Regions from separate parts of the Methylocella sp. genome, predicted to be linked through region 2. Evidence: riboswitches for the same ligand, from Rfam matches in the RefSeq annotation. Region 2 holds a riboswitch; the other holds the start of a gene.

Region 1 (7,694 bases), on a different contig from region 2:
GGGTCCATCTCGTCGAGCAGGTCGAGCGGCAGGCGCCAGTCGCGGCGCTCCTTCGTCTCGCCCGGGCCGACGAGCGGCCAGATCTCGACCAGGGCCGGCAGGCGCGTCTTGATCGGCTCATGGCCCATCCAGACTTCGTTTTCGGCGACGAGGCCGCGCCGGAAGCCCTGTTCGGCGAAGACGCCGTCGACCGCCGAAAGCACGCCCGAAGCGGAGCGGAAGGAATGGGTCAGCGTCACATGCCGGAAGGTTTCGCGGCCGCGCGCGAACTTGGTCTCGAAGGCGCGGCGCATCTCGTGGAACATGTGCGGCGCCGCGCCCTGAAAGGAGAAGATCGACTGCTTCTCGTCGCCCACCGCGAAAAAAGTGCGGGCCGCCTCGTTGGCGCCGCGGCCGACGGCGAATTCGCCCATGAGGCTCGTCAGGATGCGCCATTGCGCGTCGCTCGTGTCCTGCGCCTCGTCGACCAGAATATGGTCGACTCCGGCGTCGAGCTTGTAGAGCACCCAGCTTGGCGCCGAGCGCGTCAGCAGCGTCAGCGTGCGGTCGACGAGATCGTCAAAATCGAGGATCGCCCGCTCCGCCTTGAGCCGCAGATAGCGCGCGAAGATCGCGTCGACGACGCCGGCGAGCGCCTGCGAGCGCGACAGCGTTTCGGCGGCGCGCAGCTCGGCGTCGAGGCGGACGAGACGCGCCTGCTCGGCGCGAAATTCTTCAAGCAGCTCCGGACGCTGGTCCTTCAGCGGCTTGAACAGGAGGTCCTTGGCCGGGGCGTCGTCCGACGCGTTGAAGAACAGGCCCCGGTAATGCGCGAAGCCCGCGTCGAGATCGCCCTGCGCGCGGGCGGCGATCGCGCTTCGCAATTTCTCCGCCTTTGCGGAATCCTTCGCCTTGCCGGTCGCCAGAAAGGCGGCGATCTCCGGCCAGCGCCCCGGCGCGATCCCGCCCTCGGCCATTTCGGCGAAAATCGTGGCCGCGTCACGCTCCGCGGGCAGCTTCAGCGCCTTGCGCAACACGTCCTCGCGCCCGCCCGGCCAGTCCTCGCGCAGCTGGGCGCGCATGGCCAGAGCCTCGCGCAGCACACGGTCGAAATCCGCGCCGGAGCAATCCTGCGCCACGCGGTCGACGAGCGCCCCGAACGCTTCGTCGGTCCGCGCGCGCTCAAGCGCCTCGCGCCGCGCCCGCGCCAGAAGCTCGTCGCGACGCTCGTCGTCGGCGACCTCGAAACGCGCGGGCGCGTTCGCCTCGAAGGGGAAGAGATGCAGCAGCCTTTCGCAGAAGGCGTGAATGGTCTGGATCTTCAGGCCGCCCGGCGTCTCGACCGTGCGGGCGAACAGGCGGCGCGCCTCTGCGAGGTCTTCGCGCCCGGGGGCCTTCGCGCCGGTCGCCTCGATCGAGCGACGCAGGGCGTCGTCGTCGAGCCGGGTCCACTCGGCGAGCAGCCGGAACACGCGCGCCGACATGTTCGCCGCCGCGGCCTTGGTGAAGGTCAGGCACAAAATGCGCGAAGGCTGCGTGCCCTGCAGCAGAAGCCGCATGACGCGCTGCGTCAGCACATGGGTCTTGCCCGAGCCGGCGTTGGCCGAAACCCACACCGAGGCCGCAGGGTCGGCCGCGTCGCGCTGTTTCTTGAGAGTCTGATCGGGAATCTTGAAGAAGCCCATCAGCCCTCCTCCTCGCCGCCCGCGGCCCATTCGCGCACCCGCGCGAGATGGTCGTAAGGATTATGGGCGGCGGCGAATTTCGGAAAGGGCCGCGGCGGATAGGGCGTCTGCGGGTCGCGGAACTGCGCGAGCAGCCCCAAAAGATGCTCATAATGGTCTTCGGCGAGGTCGCCGAAGGTTTTCGACTTGAACGTCAGCGCGAGCTCCTTCCCGCCCTGCGCGCCGCCGAGCTTGACGTAAAGCCCCTCGACGTCTCCGTCGCAGGAAAAGCCGAAGGCGCCGCGCCGGGCCATGGCCGCCTCAAGCGTGAGCTGCGGCGCGAAACCCACCTCGACCTCGCTCCTGCCGGGCACGCTCCCGGCCTTGAAGTCGATGACGGCGACGCTCCCGTCGGCGCGGCGCTCGATGCGGTCGGCGCGCGCCGTCAGGCGGAACGTCGACGCGTCGGCGAGCGTCAGTTCATGGGAGGCGGAGGCCTCGATCTCGAGCCTCGCGAGCGGCGCCGTCCCGGACCGCCGGCGCGCCTCGAAACTCACATAGAAATCGATCATGCGGTCAAGGCGCGGCAGGGCGAAGGCGGCAAAATCGGCGTCTTCGATCTGCGCATGAAGCTCCTCCTCCAGAAACCGGCGAAACAGCGCGCGCGCGTCCGGCGGCGTCGGCCCGGCGCCGACGGTCCTTGAAAAACGCTCGACGGCGGCGTGGATCGCGCCGCCCGTCTCGGCCGGCCCGAAATCCTCGTCAAGGCCCGGCAGCGGGAGAAGGCGCAGGATTTTCTCGGCGTAGACGGCGTAAGGGTCGCGCCGCAGCGTCTCGACGCGGGTGACGCTGAGAGAGGTCGGGCGCAGTTCGACCGGCGGCCTTGGCTGCGGCCGGCGCGGCGGCGCGGGCTCGTCGCCGGCGCGGTCGACGAGGCGCGCATAATCCACAAAGCGCTGTCCGCGCCGGGCGCATTCCTCCCACTGCGGCCCGGCGAGCGCGGCGAGCCTCTGCACGAAGCGCGAGGCGACGGTCGGGGCCCCGCCGCGCTTGCGCGCGCGGCTCAGCACGACCGTGGCGCGCCCCATGGCCTGCGTGAAGTCATGCGCCGCCTGGCCGAGCCTGCGCTCGGGCGGCGTCAGGCCGAGCGCCGCCCGCATCGGCCGGTTGAGGAAACAGTCCATCTGCGCCTGCGGCGGCCAGACGGCTTCGTCGAGCCCGCCGAGCAGGATGAGGTCGGCGTCCATCAGCCGCGCCTCGATGAGGCCCAGAATCTTGACCCGCGGATGGACCCGGCCGTCGCCCGCAAAACGCGCCTCGCCGGCGATCGAGGCGAAGAAGCGCAGATAGCTTTCCGCGTCGAAAGCCATGGCCGGGCGGGCCGAAAGGCGCAATTCGTCGAACAGGGCGGCGAGCGCGGCCTCGTCGTCGGCGAGCGCCTCCTGCGGCGCGCGCAAGGCGTCGAGCGTCGCCTCATGCGCGTCGGCCCAGACCGAAAGGTCATGCTCGCCGTCAAGCGCCAGCATCGGCGCGAGCGCGGCCGCGAGACGTTCGAGCAGATCCTGCAGCGCCGCCTGCTCCTGGGGAAACAGCCGCGCCTGCGCCGGATGCGCATGGCGATCGCCCGCCGCCCCGGCCGCCGCGCGCAGCGCCGCCTCGGGGTCGCGCAGCAGCGCCCCGCCCGGCGAACGCAAAACGCCGATTTCGAGCAGCGGGACGCGCCGTCGCGCCTCCTCCTCGCCAAGGCCGAGCGAGACGCGCCGATGCGCGAGCAGCGCCGCGACGCTCGGCGCGCTCATGGCGGCCGCGGCGCAGGCGGCGGCGTGGCGCGCGAGCAGCCCGGCTTCGGACGCGCCAAGCGGCGCCCCGCCCGAATCGTCGACGTTCACGCCCCAGCGCGCAAGCTCGGCGCCGACGCGCCGCGCCAGCTCGCGGTCGGGCGTGACCAGCGCCGCCGTGGCCTCGGGGCGCTCCAGAACCTCGCGCATGGCGATGGCGAGCGCCAGCGCCTCCTCGCGCTCGTCGGCGGTCTCGATCAGGCTCACGCCTTCGAGCGCCGCCTCGAGGGCGCCGGCCCCTTCCGCCTCGCGCCAGGCGAACCAGCCTTCGGTCGTCTCGGCCGGCGCGAGCGCCTGCGACACGAAGCGCGCGCGGGCCTTCAGCGCGCGCTCCGGCGCGCCAAGCTCGACGACGTCGGCGCGCGAGATCTTCAGCGCCTCGAGAAGCCGCGCAAGCGCCGCCTGCGGATGCGTGAAGGCCGCTTCATGTCCTTCCCTCGCGCGCAGGACCTGGGCGAAGGCGGGTTCGTCGAGGTCGAAGTCGAGGCCAGGCAGCACCACGGCGCCGCGCGGGGCGCGGGCGACGGCGTCGAGCAGCCGCGCCGCCGCGCGGCTCGTGCCGTTGACGCCGATGGCCACCACCGGCGCGCCGCCTTCGCCGCCAAGACGGCGCGCCTGCGCCTCGATCAGCGCGAGCTGCCGGCTCGCCCGGTCGGCGAGGCCGCGCTCGGCCAGAATCTGCGGCCAGCGCTCGATCGCGATGTTCAGGAAGTCGAGCGTGATGCGCCAGTAGTCGTCGAAGCCCGCGGCGAGCGGATTGAGGCTGCGCCATTCGACGTCCTCGATCGCAAGCTCGTCGATGAGCCGCGCGAGGTCGCCAGACAGCGCGAAGGCGTCGACGGCCGAGGTCGCGACGAGGGGCGGCTCGCTGTCGTCGCAGATTTTCGCCCCGTCCGCGCCGATTTTCACAATGGCGCCGCGCAGCGCGCGCGCCCAGGCGAGGATCAGCTCCGCGAGCCGCATGCGCCGGTCGAGCGCGCCGACGGCCGGCGGCGGCGCGAAGATGTCCGCCCCCTCGCCCTCGTCGAACGGGGCGCCGGCCTCAAACATCAATTCGGTCTCGGTCTCCTCGAGCGCCGCGAGCGGCAGGATGCGCGGCAGCAGAGTCGCGCGCCCGGGCTGAAGGCGGCTGAACTCGTCGGCGAGCGCGCGGGCGGCGCGGCGCGTCGGCGTGTAGATCGTGGCGTCGGCGAGGGCGAGCGGCCCGAGCGCGGCCGAAAACCCCGCGACGACGCGGCCCTCGAGAAAGCTCCGCGCGAAGGTCTTCAGGAAGGGCGCGCCGGGCGCGATGGAAAAGACGTTTTTCGCCAAACCTCGACCCGTGAGCCCCGATCCGGGAGCCTCGATCCGTCCTTGCGGGCGCGCTGATCATGCGCCCCCGCGCCGGACCATCCTACCCGAGGCCCGCCGCTTTTCCACAGACGCTTGCGCGAACGCGAAAGCTTGGCCAATTTTCGAAGGGCGCTTGCGCGAACGCGAAAGCTTGGCTTGGCCATGCGGCGCGCCCGCCTCGCTTGACGGTCGCGGCCGGCGCGCCTACCTATGAAGCCTGCCTAGGGGATCCCCGCCAGGGGGCTGAGAGGCCGGCGGCGTCGCGATTCGCGGCGGCCCGGCGACCCTTCGAACCTGATCCAGTTCGCGCTGGCGTAGGAATGGCCGCCCTCATGACCTTCTCCCCATTCAATCCCCGCCCTCGGCCGTCCGGAAGGATGCGGCCATGAGCCCCGGGCGCGCGGCGCCGCGCGTGCGCGTGATCGGCGCGGGCGTGCTCGGCCTTTGCGCCGCCCTCGCCTTCTCCGAGGCGGGCGCCGAGGTCGAGGTCGTCGAGCGCCGCGACGGGCCAGGGCTCGGATGCAGCTTCCTCGCGGGCGGGATGATCGCGCCCTGGTGCGAGGCCGAGAGCGCCGAGCCCGTCGTCGTCGAGCTTGGGTTCGAGGCGCTCGCCTTCTGGACCGAAACCGTCCCCGTCGCGCTGCGGCGCGGCTCGCTCGTCGTCGCGCCCGCCCGCGACCGGCCGGAGCTTGCGCGTTTCGCGCGGCGCACGAGCGGCTTCGAGCGCGTCGACGGCGCGCGCGTCGCCGAGCTCGAGCCCGATCTCGCGGGCCGCTTCGACGACGCCCTGTTTTTCCCGCACGAGGCCCATCTCGACCCGCGCGCCGCGATCAGGGCCCTGGCCGCGCGCCTCGAAGCTTCTCCCAATGTCCGGCTGCGCTATGGCGCCGGGGCCGCGCCGGTCGCTGACGACGACGTCGACTGGACGATCGACTGCCGCGGTTTTGACGCGCGCCGCGAGGTTGAAGGGCTGCGCGGCGTCAAGGGCGAGATGCTCGTCCTGCAGACGCGCGACGTCTCGCTGTCGCGCCCGATCCGCATGATCCATCCGCGGCATCCGGTCTATATCGTGCCGCGCGGCGACGGGCGCTTCATGATCGGCGCGACGATGATCGAGAACGAGGAGGCCGGGCGCGTCACGGCGCGCGCCATGCTGGAGCTTCTCGGCGCGGCCTATACGGCGCATCCGGCCTTCGGCGAGGCCGAAATCGTCGAGACCGGCGCGGGCGTCAGGCCGGCCTTTTTCGACAATCTGCCGCGCGTCAGGGTCGAGGGTCGAAGAATCGTCCTCAACGGGCTCTACAGGCACGGCTTCCTGCTCGCCCCGGCGGTGGCGCGCCGCGCCGTCGACGTCGCGCTGCGCGGCGCCGACCCCGAAGCCGCGCTGCGCGCGACCCCCCGCGGCGAACCTCGAGACGACGACCAGATCCGAGACGGCCATGCGCATCGAAGTGAACGGCAAGACGCTTGAGGCGCGGGCGAGGACGCTCGCCGAGCTCCTCGCCGAACTCGACTATGACGAACGTCATGTCGCGACCGCGCTCAATCGCGATTTCGTGCGGCGCGACGCCCGCGCCGGCGCCGAGCTCAAGGACGGCGACGCGGTCGAAATCGTCAGCCCGAGGCAGGGCGGATGATCGACGACCCGCTCCGCCTTTATGGCGTCTCCCTGTCGTCGCGCCTGCTGCTCGGCACGGCGCAATACCCCTCCCCCGCCGTCCTCGCCGCAGCCGTCGAGGCGGCGCGGCCCGAGATCGTGACCGTCTCGCTCAGGCGCGAATCCGGCGCGAGCCGCGCGGGCGAAAACTTCTGGGCTCTGATCCGCGGCCTCGGCCTGCGCGTCCTGCCCAACACCGCCGGCTGCAGAAGCGTCAAGGAGGCGGTGACGACGGCCGAGATGGCGCGCGAAATTTTCGACACGCCCTGGATCAAGCTCGAGGTGATCGGCGACGACGACACGCTCCAGCCCGACCTCTTCGGCCTCGTCGAGGCGGCGCGCATCCTGCGCCGCGACGGCTTTGAAGTATTCCCCTACACCACCGAGGACCTCGTCGCGGCCGAACGGCTGTTGTCGGCCGGCTGCGAGGTGCTGATGCCCTGGGGCGCTCCGATCGGCAGCGGCCGCGGGCTCAACAACGTCTATGGCCTGCGCGCGCTGCGGGCGCATTTCCCGGACGTTCCGCTCATCGTCGACGCCGGGCTCGGCGCGCCCTCCCATGCCGCCGCCGCCATGGAGCTTGGCTATGACGGCGTTCTGCTCAACACGGCGGTCGCCAGGGCGGGCGATCCGGCGGCCATGGCCCGCGCCTTCGCGCTCGCGGTCGAGGCCGGACGCGTCGGCCGCCTCGCCGATCCGATGGAGCCGCGCGACATGGCCTGCCCCTCGACCCCGACGCTCGGCCGCGCCTTTTCCGACGCGCCGGCGGTTTCGCGCCAAGATCTGCGCCAGGCTGAGCGCCAGGGCCATGCTTCGGACGCCCGGTCCGGCGGCGAACGGCCCTCGCCTTCGGTCGAAGACGCGCCGGCCTCCGCGCCCGCGGACATGACCCGTGCTTGAGCGTTTCTACCCCATCGCCGACAGCTCCGACTGGATCGCGCGGCTGCTGCCCTGCGGCGCGCGGCTGACGCAGTTGCGCGTCAAGGACGCCGACGACGAGCGCCTGCGTCAGGAGATCGTGACCAGCAAGGCCTTGTGCGAAGCTTACGGGGCGCAGCTCGTCGTCAACGACTACTGGCGGCTCGCCATCGACTGCGGCTGCGATTTCGTCCATCTCGGCCAGGAAGACCTCGACGACGCCGACCTTCCGGCGATCCGGCGCGCCGGACTGCGGCTTGGCGTGTCGACCCATGACGAGGCCGAACTCGCGCGCGCGCTCGCGTG
Region 2 (7,694 bases):
CCGCGCACGCGCGCGGGATCGATGAGGCCCGAAAGGGAGAGGCCGAAGCCGAACAGGAGGCCGCAGAACAGCGAGGCGAGCGATTTCGCCGCGAGGCCGCCGAGGGGAGCGTGTTGGCCGCTCATTTCACGCCCGCCGCGTTCATGAGGGCGACGGTGGCGATCGCCGTGGCCATGAAGGTTGCGACCGCCGCGAAGGAGCGCGGCGACAGCCGCGCGAGGCCGCAGACGCCATGGCCGGAGGTGCAGCCCGAGCCGAGCCGCGCGCCGAAGCCGACGAGCAGGCCGGCGAGGATCAGGACCGGATAGGACGATTCGAACCGCGCCGTCGGGACGCCGCCGAAGACCATGTAATAAAGAAACGGGCCGCAGAAGACGCCGAACAGGAAGGCGAGATTGCGCAGGCCCTCTTGCGGCCTGAAGGCGAGCGCCGCGCCGAGCGCGCCGCTGACGCCGGCGACGCGGCCGAGAAGAAGCAGATAGGCGGCCGCGGCGAGGCCGATGAGCGCCCCGCCCGCGAGCGCGTGAAGATAGGTCGCGTTCAACGCTTCAGTGTCTCCGCACGGTGGGTCATGCGGCGCAATGTAGTCCAACCGCAGGCGCGGCCCAAATCATATTCGGGTCAATCCGGGCGCGGCGGGGCTTTTGGGGCGCCGGCCCTGCGCGGCGCTCAGTCCTTCGAGGCCATGCCCTCGATTTTCTTCTGCATCTCCTCGAGCTGGCGCTTCATCTCCTCGATGTCGCTGCGCGGGGCGGGGGCCGGCTCGGCCGGCTCCTCATGCGCGGGGAGCTGCGGCACGAAGGGGCTGAACATGCTGAGCGCCTGGCTGAACAGGGCCATGTTCTTGCGCGCCTGCTCCTCGAGCGAGGCGAAGCTCGGGCCGACGCCCTGCTGCAGCGGCCCGCCGGCCATCTTGTCGCGGAACTTGCTCTGTTCGCTCGTCAGCTTGTCGATCGAGAATTCGAGATAGCTCGGCACCAGCATCTGCATGCTGTCGCCGTAGAAGCGGATGAGCTGGCGCAAAAAGGCGATGGGCAGAAGGCTCTGGCCGCCCTTGCCCTCCTGTTCGAAGATGATCTGCGTCAGCACGGAGCGGGTGATGTCCTCGCCGCTCTTGGCGTCGTAGACCACGAAGTCCTCGCCCTTCTTGACCATCCCGGCGAGGTCTTCGAGCGTCACATAGGCGCTGGTGCCGGTGTTGTAGAGCCGCCTGTTGGCGTATTTCTTGATGGTGATCGGCTGCTTGTCGGTGGCCATGGTCGCTCGCCTGTCTGCGGAGCTCGCCAGTTGAGCCGAATGCGCCATCAGCTTAGCTCCCCTTGAAGTGCCCTTCACGCCGCCGTCCGCGGCGCTCGAGGTCGGTCGACGCTCTTGCCCTGGCGCGCCACGGGCGGTCCGGCTCGACGTTCGGGCCCGCTCCGTAATTGTGCGGGAAGCGTGCCTGCAAGCAAGCCCGCGGGTCAAGTTATTTTCAAGGATTCTCGGCGCGGCGGCGGGCGCGGCCGGCGTTTCGGGCGGACGTTTCGGGCGCAGGCGAGGGGGGCGGCGCTCCGGACCGCCCGTAAGGCCTTTGGAGGCCATTTTTTCCCTCCCTTTTTCGCAGCCGCCGCGATAAACCAGTGGCGGGCGTCGTGACAACGCAATGAAGAACGCTTTCAGCTTGCCGCCGGCCGCTGACCGGGGGCCCAAGGAGGATGTGCCTAATGTCAGATATCGTCATCGTGAGCGCGGCGCGCACCGCCGTCGGCTCTTTCAACGGAGCCCTCGCCAGCGTCCCCGCTCATGAGCTTGGCGCCGCCGTCATCAAGGGCGTGCTGGAGCGCGCCAAGGTCGACGCGGGCGAGGTGGACGAAGTGATTCTCGGCCAGGTGCTCACCGCCGGCCAGGGCCAGAACACCGCGCGGCAGGCCGCGATGAAGGCCGGCGTGCCGGCCGAGCGCACCGCCTTCGCCGTCAACCAGCTCTGCGGCTCGGGCCTGCGCACGGTGGCGCTCGGCATGCAGCAGATCGCCGCGGGCGACGCCGCGATCGTCGTGGCGGGCGGCCAGGAGAGCATGTCGCAGGCGCAGCATTCGGCCTATCTGCGCTCCGGCGTGAAGATGGGCGAGCTCAAGCTCGGCGACACCATGCTCACCGACGGCCTGACCGACGCCTTCGCCGGCTACCACATGGGCCAGACGGCCGAGAACATCGCCGTCAAATGGCAGCTCTCGCGCGACGAGCAGGACCGCTTCGCCGTGGCCTCGCAGAACAAGGCCGAGGCGGCGCAGAAGGCCGGCCGCTTCGACGACGAGATCCTCCCCTATGTCATCAAGACGCGGAAGGGCGACGTCACCTTCGACAAGGATGAGTTCATCCGCCAGGGCGCGACGCTCGACGCGTTGGCCAAGCTGCGCCCGGCCTTCAACAAGGACGGCACGGTGACCGCCGGCAACGCCTCGGGCATCAACGACGGCGCCGCCGCGGTGGTGCTGATGACCGCCGAAGAGGCGCAGAAGCGCGGCCTTGAGCCGCTCGGCCGCATCGCCTCCTGGGCGACCGCGGGCGTCGATCCGGCGATCATGGGCACGGGCCCGATTCCGGCCTCGCGCAAGGCGCTCGAAAAGGCCGGCTGGAAAGTCTCCGACCTTGACCTCATCGAGGCCAACGAGGCCTTCGCCGCGCAGTCGCTCTCGGTCTGCAAGGACCTCGCCCTCGACCCCGACAAGGTCAACGTCAACGGCGGCGCCATCGCCATCGGCCATCCGATCGGCGCTTCGGGCGCACGCGTCCTCGTCACCCTGCTGCATGAAATGAAGCGCCGCGACGCCAAGAAAGGCCTCGCCACGCTGTGCATCGGCGGCGGCATGGGCATCGCCCTGACCATCGAGCGCTAAGGGCGCGAAGGCGTTTTTCCACATTGCATTGAGCCCGGCCCCGTTCGCGAGGCCGGGCGAAAATCATCGCATCAACCTGCGCCCTGCGGTCAGCGAGGCGCGATAACAACGGCGCAACGCCGGATAGGGAGACGAACATGGCGCGAGTGGCAGTGGTCAGCGGCGGGACGCGCGGCATCGGCGCGGCGATCAGCAAGGCGCTGAAGGGGGCGGGCTACGCCGTTGCGGCGAATTACGCCGGCAACGACGCCGCCGCCGCGGCGTTCAAGGAGGAGACCGGAATCCCCGTCTACAAGTGGGACGTCTCCAACTACAAGCAGTGCGCGGAAGGGCTGAAGCAGGTCGAGTCCGACCTCGGCCCCGTCGAGATTCTCGTCAACAACGCCGGCATCACCCGTGACACGCCGTTCCACAAGATGACGCCCGAGCAGTGGTTCGAGGTCATCAACACCAATCTCAACTCGCTGTTCAACATGACCCGCCCGGTGATCGAGGGCATGCGCGAGCGCGGCTTCGGCCGCATCGTCAGCATCTCGTCGATCAACGGCCAGAAGGGCCAGTTCGGCCAGGCGAACTATTCGGCCTCGAAGGCCGGCGACATCGGATTCACCAAGGCGCTGGCGCTCGAAAGCGCGGGCAAGGGAATCACCGTCAACGTCGTCTGCCCGGGCTATATCGCCACCGAAATGGTCCGCGCCGTGCCGAAGGACGTGCTCGACAAGAAGATCCTGCCGCTCATTCCGACGGGCCGTCTCGGCGAGCCCGAGGAGATCGCCCGCTGCGTCGCTTTCCTCGTCTCTGACGAGGCCGGCTTCATCACCGGGTCGACGCTCAGCGCCAACGGCGGCCAGTACATGGCCTGACGCGTCTCGCAAGGCGCGGAGCCGGAGAGCCCGCCCCGCTGCTTTCGCGCGGGCGGGCTTTGTCTGTCTCCAGCCTTTCAGCTTTCGCGCCGGCGGCGCGCGGCCCCGTCAGGGGCGCCGCGCGCTCAGCTCAGGACCGCGCGCCGCTCAGACATAGAGCTTCGCGCCGCCCTCCAGAAATTCGGCGCTCTTTTCGGCCATGCCCTTCGCACGCTCGCGCTCCATGGCCGCGACCTCGTCGCGCAGGTCCTGCGTGATCTTCATCGAGCAGAACTGCGGCCCGCACATCGAGCAGAAATGCGCGCTCTTGTGCGCGTCCTTGGGCAGCGTCTCGTCGTGGAACAGCCGCGCCGTGTCGGGGTCGAGGCCGAGGTTGAACTGGTCGTTCCAGCGGAAGTCGAAGCGCGCGCGGCTCAGCGCGTCGTCGCGCAGCTGCGCGGCGGGATGCCCCTTGGCGAGGTCGCCGGCGTGGGCGGCGATGCGATAGGTGACGACGCCGGTCTTGACGTCGTCGCGGTCGGGCAGGCCGAGATGCTCCTTCGGCGTCACATAGCAGAGCATGGCGCAGCCGAACCAGCCGATCATCGCCGCGCCGATGCCCGACGTAATATGATCGTAGCCCGGCGCGATGTCGGTGGTCAGCGGCCCGAGCGTGTAGAACGGCGCCTCGTGGCACTCCCTGAGCTGCTTCTCCATGTTGACCTTGATCTTGTGCATCGGCACGTGGCCGGGGCCTTCGATCATCACCTGGCAACCCTTGTCCCAGGCGATTTTCGTCAATTCGCCCAGCGTCTCGAGCTCGGCGAACTGCGCGCGGTCATTGGCGTCGGCGATCGAGCCGGGGCGCAGCCCGTCGCCGAGCGAGAACGACACGTCATAGGCGCGCATGACCTCGCAGATCTCGTCGAAGCGCTCGTAGAGGAAGCTCTCGCGGTGGTGGGCGAGGCACCAGCGCGCCATGATCGAGCCGCCGCGCGAGACGATGCCCGTCGTGCGCTTCGCGGTCAGCGGGATATGCGCGAGGCGCACGCCGGCGTGGATGGTGAAATAGTCGACGCCCTGCTCGGCCTGCTCGATCAATGTGTCGCGGAACAGCTCGAAGGTGAGCTTCGTCGGGTCGCCGTCGACCTTTTCGAGCGCCTGGTAGATCGGCACCGTGCCGATCGGCACGGGCGAGTTGCGGATGATCCAGTCGCGGATGTTGTGGATGTTGCGGCCGGTCGAGAGGTCCATCACCGTGTCGGCGCCCCAGCGGATCGCCCACACCATCTTCTCCACCTCCTCGGCGACCGAGGAGGTGACCGCCGAATTGCCGATGTTGGCGTTGACCTTCACCAGAAAGTTGCGGCCGATGATCATCGGCTCGAGTTCGGGATGGTTGACGTTGGCCGGGATGATGGCGCGCCCGCGCGCGATCTCGTCGCGCACGAATTCGGGCGTGATGAAGGCCGGGATTTCGGCGCCGAAGCTCTCGCCGTCGGCGATGCGCGCCTGCGCGTCCTGAAGCATCGTCTCGCGGCCGAGATTTTCGCGCGCCGCCACAAAGACCATCTCTTCGGTGACGACGCCGGCGCGGGCGAACTCATATTGCGTGACGCGCGCGCCGGGCCGCCCGCGCCGCGGCGCGGTCACGGCGGGGCAGGGCGGAGCGAGCCGGTCCGGCGGCGCCGAGCCATTGTCCTCGGGCTTCACCGCGCGCCCCTCATAGCGCTCAAGCCCCTCGCGCCGCGCGATCCAGGGCTCGCGCAGGCGCGGCAGGCCGGCCGAAAGGTCGATCCCGCGCCCGTCCTCGGTGTAGGGGCCGGAGGCGTCATAGACGCGAACCGGCGGCTCGTTGGCGGAAGGGTCGAGCGCGATTTCGCGGAAGGGCACGGAAACGTCCGGCCAGCCCATTGGGCTCACATGGATCTTGCGCGAGCCGGGCAGCGGCCCGCAGGTCACGCTTTCGGGCCGTTGCCGCTGCGCCTTGTCATGGATGTTCATGCGAGCTCCTCCGCGCGTCCGAAATGCCTTCGCTGGCGGGGGACGGCGGGGCGGATGACGAATCATCGGCGCGTCGCGCGTTTCGGCCGGTCCCTGCGCTGGCATTATCCAGATTCAGGTTCGATGGGTATGATCTCAGCCGCCGTCTTGGCGGCACCCCAGGGCGAAATCCGACCCTAGCGCCGCGCGCCGGCGCGCGCAAGCCGGCTTGATCTCGCGCAAATCCGCGCGCGCCTGCGACGATAAGGCCCGGTTCTAGTCGTTTTGCGCGATGGCGGCGTCCGCCGCGCCTGACTAATCGAACCTTTTCCGGCGCCGAACGGGCGCCGGACCTCGCGTCGTCCGCGCCGCGCCGAGAACAGGGAGTTGGGAGATTGGGACGAATCCAGTGCGCGAAGCTCGCCCAGAAAGTGGTCAGCGCCGAAAAGGCCGCCTCGCTGATCGCCTCGGGGTCCACCGTCGGCATGAGCGGCTTTACCGGATCAGGTTATCCGAAGGCTGTGCCGATGGCGCTCGCGCTGCGCATGGAGGAGGCGCGGGCGGCGGGCCATCCGTTCCGGGTGCGCGTGTGGACCGGCGCCTCGACCGGGCCGGAGCTCGACGGCGCGCTGGCGCGGGCCGACGGCATCGAGTTTCGCCTTCCGTTCAACACCGACCCCTATCTGCGCGAGAGAATCAATCGCGGCGAGATGGACTATGTCGACATGCATCTGAGCCAGGTCGCGCCGATGGCCTGGCAGGGGTTTCTCGGAACGCTCGACACGGCGGTGGTCGAGGTCTCCGGCGTCGCCGCCGACGGCGCGCTGATCCCCTCCTCGTCGGTCGGCAACAACAAGACCTGGCTCGACCAGGCGAAGTCGATCATCCTCGAGGTCAACGCCTGGCAGAACGAAGCGCTCGAGGGCATGCATGACATCTATTACGGCACGGCGCTGCCGCCGGACCGCGTGCCGATCCCGCTGACGAAGCCCGACCAGCGCATCGGCGAGCCCTATTTCCGCTGCGACCTCGACAAGGTCGTCGCCGTCGTCGAGACCAACGCGCCGGACCGCAACGCGCCCTTCGCCGCCCCCGACGCGGCGGCGAAGGCGATCGCCGGCCATCTCGTCGAATTCTTCCGGCACGAGGTCGCGCGGCGCCGGCTGCCGCAGAGCCTGCTGCCGCTCCAGTCGGGCGTCGGCAACGTCGCCAACGCCGTGCTGACCGGGCTCCTCGACGCCCCCTTCGAGAACATGACCTCCTACACCGAGGTGATCCAGGACGGCATGCTCGACCTGCTCGCCGCCGGCAAGCTGCGCATGGCCTCGGCCACCGCCTTCTCGCTCAGCCCCGAGGCGGCCGAGCGGATCAACGCCGACATGAAAAGCTTCCGCGACAGGATGATCCTGCGCCCGCAGGAGATCTCGAACCATCCCGAACTCGTGCGCCGGCTCGGCTGCGTCGCCATGAACGGGCTGATCGAGGCCGACATCTACGGCCGCGTGAACTCGACCCATGTCATGGGCTCGCGCATCCAGAACGGCATCGGCGGCTCGGGCGATTTCGCCCGCAACGCCTATCTGTCGATCTTCATGACGCCCTCGACCGCCAAGGGCGGCGCGATCTCGGCGATCGTGCCGATGGCGAGCCATGTCGACCATATCTCGCAGGACGTGCAGATTCTCGTCACCGAGCAGGGGCTCGCCGACCTGCGCGGCCTGTCGCCGCGCCAGCGCGCGGCGGTGATCATCGCCAATTGCGCGCACCCCGATTACCGGCCGATGCTCGAGGATTATTTCGCCCGCGCCGAAAAGGGCTCCTATGGGCGCCAGTCTCCCTGCCTGCTCGGCGAGGCGCTGTCCTGGCACCAGCGTTTCGTCGAAACGGGAACGATGAAGATCTAGCGGGCCCGCCCGAAAAGGCGCAGGATTTTCGCCAGGCCGGCGCAAAACCGCGGGCGCTTTCGCGCCGCTTCGGGCGCGGATCGATTCGC

What was found. A riboswitch is a leader RNA that binds a small molecule or an ion and turns the genes downstream of it on or off. The one in region 2 is predicted to bind thiamine pyrophosphate.
Region 1: another riboswitch for thiamine pyrophosphate. It lies ahead of ACILRB_RS06720 (FAD-dependent oxidoreductase); the one in region 2 lies ahead of thiC (phosphomethylpyrimidine synthase ThiC).

The regions. Positions count from the first base shown of each region.
Region 1 covers NZ_JBGAHM010000010.1:10,027-17,720, reverse strand. The annotation lists gene ACILRB_RS06730 (UvrD-helicase domain-containing protein) at 1-1,664, opposite strand, end outside; gene addB (double-strand break repair protein AddB) at 1,664-4,792, opposite strand; TPP riboswitch at 5,027-5,151, shown strand; gene ACILRB_RS06720 (FAD-dependent oxidoreductase) at 5,199-6,284, shown strand; gene thiS (sulfur carrier protein ThiS) at 6,253-6,450, shown strand; partial or broken gene ACILRB_RS06710 (thiazole synthase) at 6,447-7,223, shown strand; gene ACILRB_RS06705 (thiamine phosphate synthase) at 7,363-7,694, shown strand, end outside.
Region 2 covers NZ_JBGAHM010000020.1:13,073-20,766, reverse strand. The annotation lists gene ACILRB_RS10055 (DUF6691 family protein) at 1-125, opposite strand, end outside; gene ACILRB_RS10050 (YeeE/YedE family protein) at 122-544, opposite strand; gene phaR (polyhydroxyalkanoate synthesis repressor PhaR) at 670-1,257, opposite strand; gene ACILRB_RS10040 (acetyl-CoA C-acetyltransferase) at 1,704-2,876, shown strand; gene phbB (acetoacetyl-CoA reductase) at 3,014-3,739, shown strand; gene thiC (phosphomethylpyrimidine synthase ThiC) at 3,887-5,722, opposite strand; TPP riboswitch at 5,795-5,893, opposite strand; gene ACILRB_RS10025 (acetyl-CoA hydrolase/transferase family protein) at 6,097-7,605, shown strand.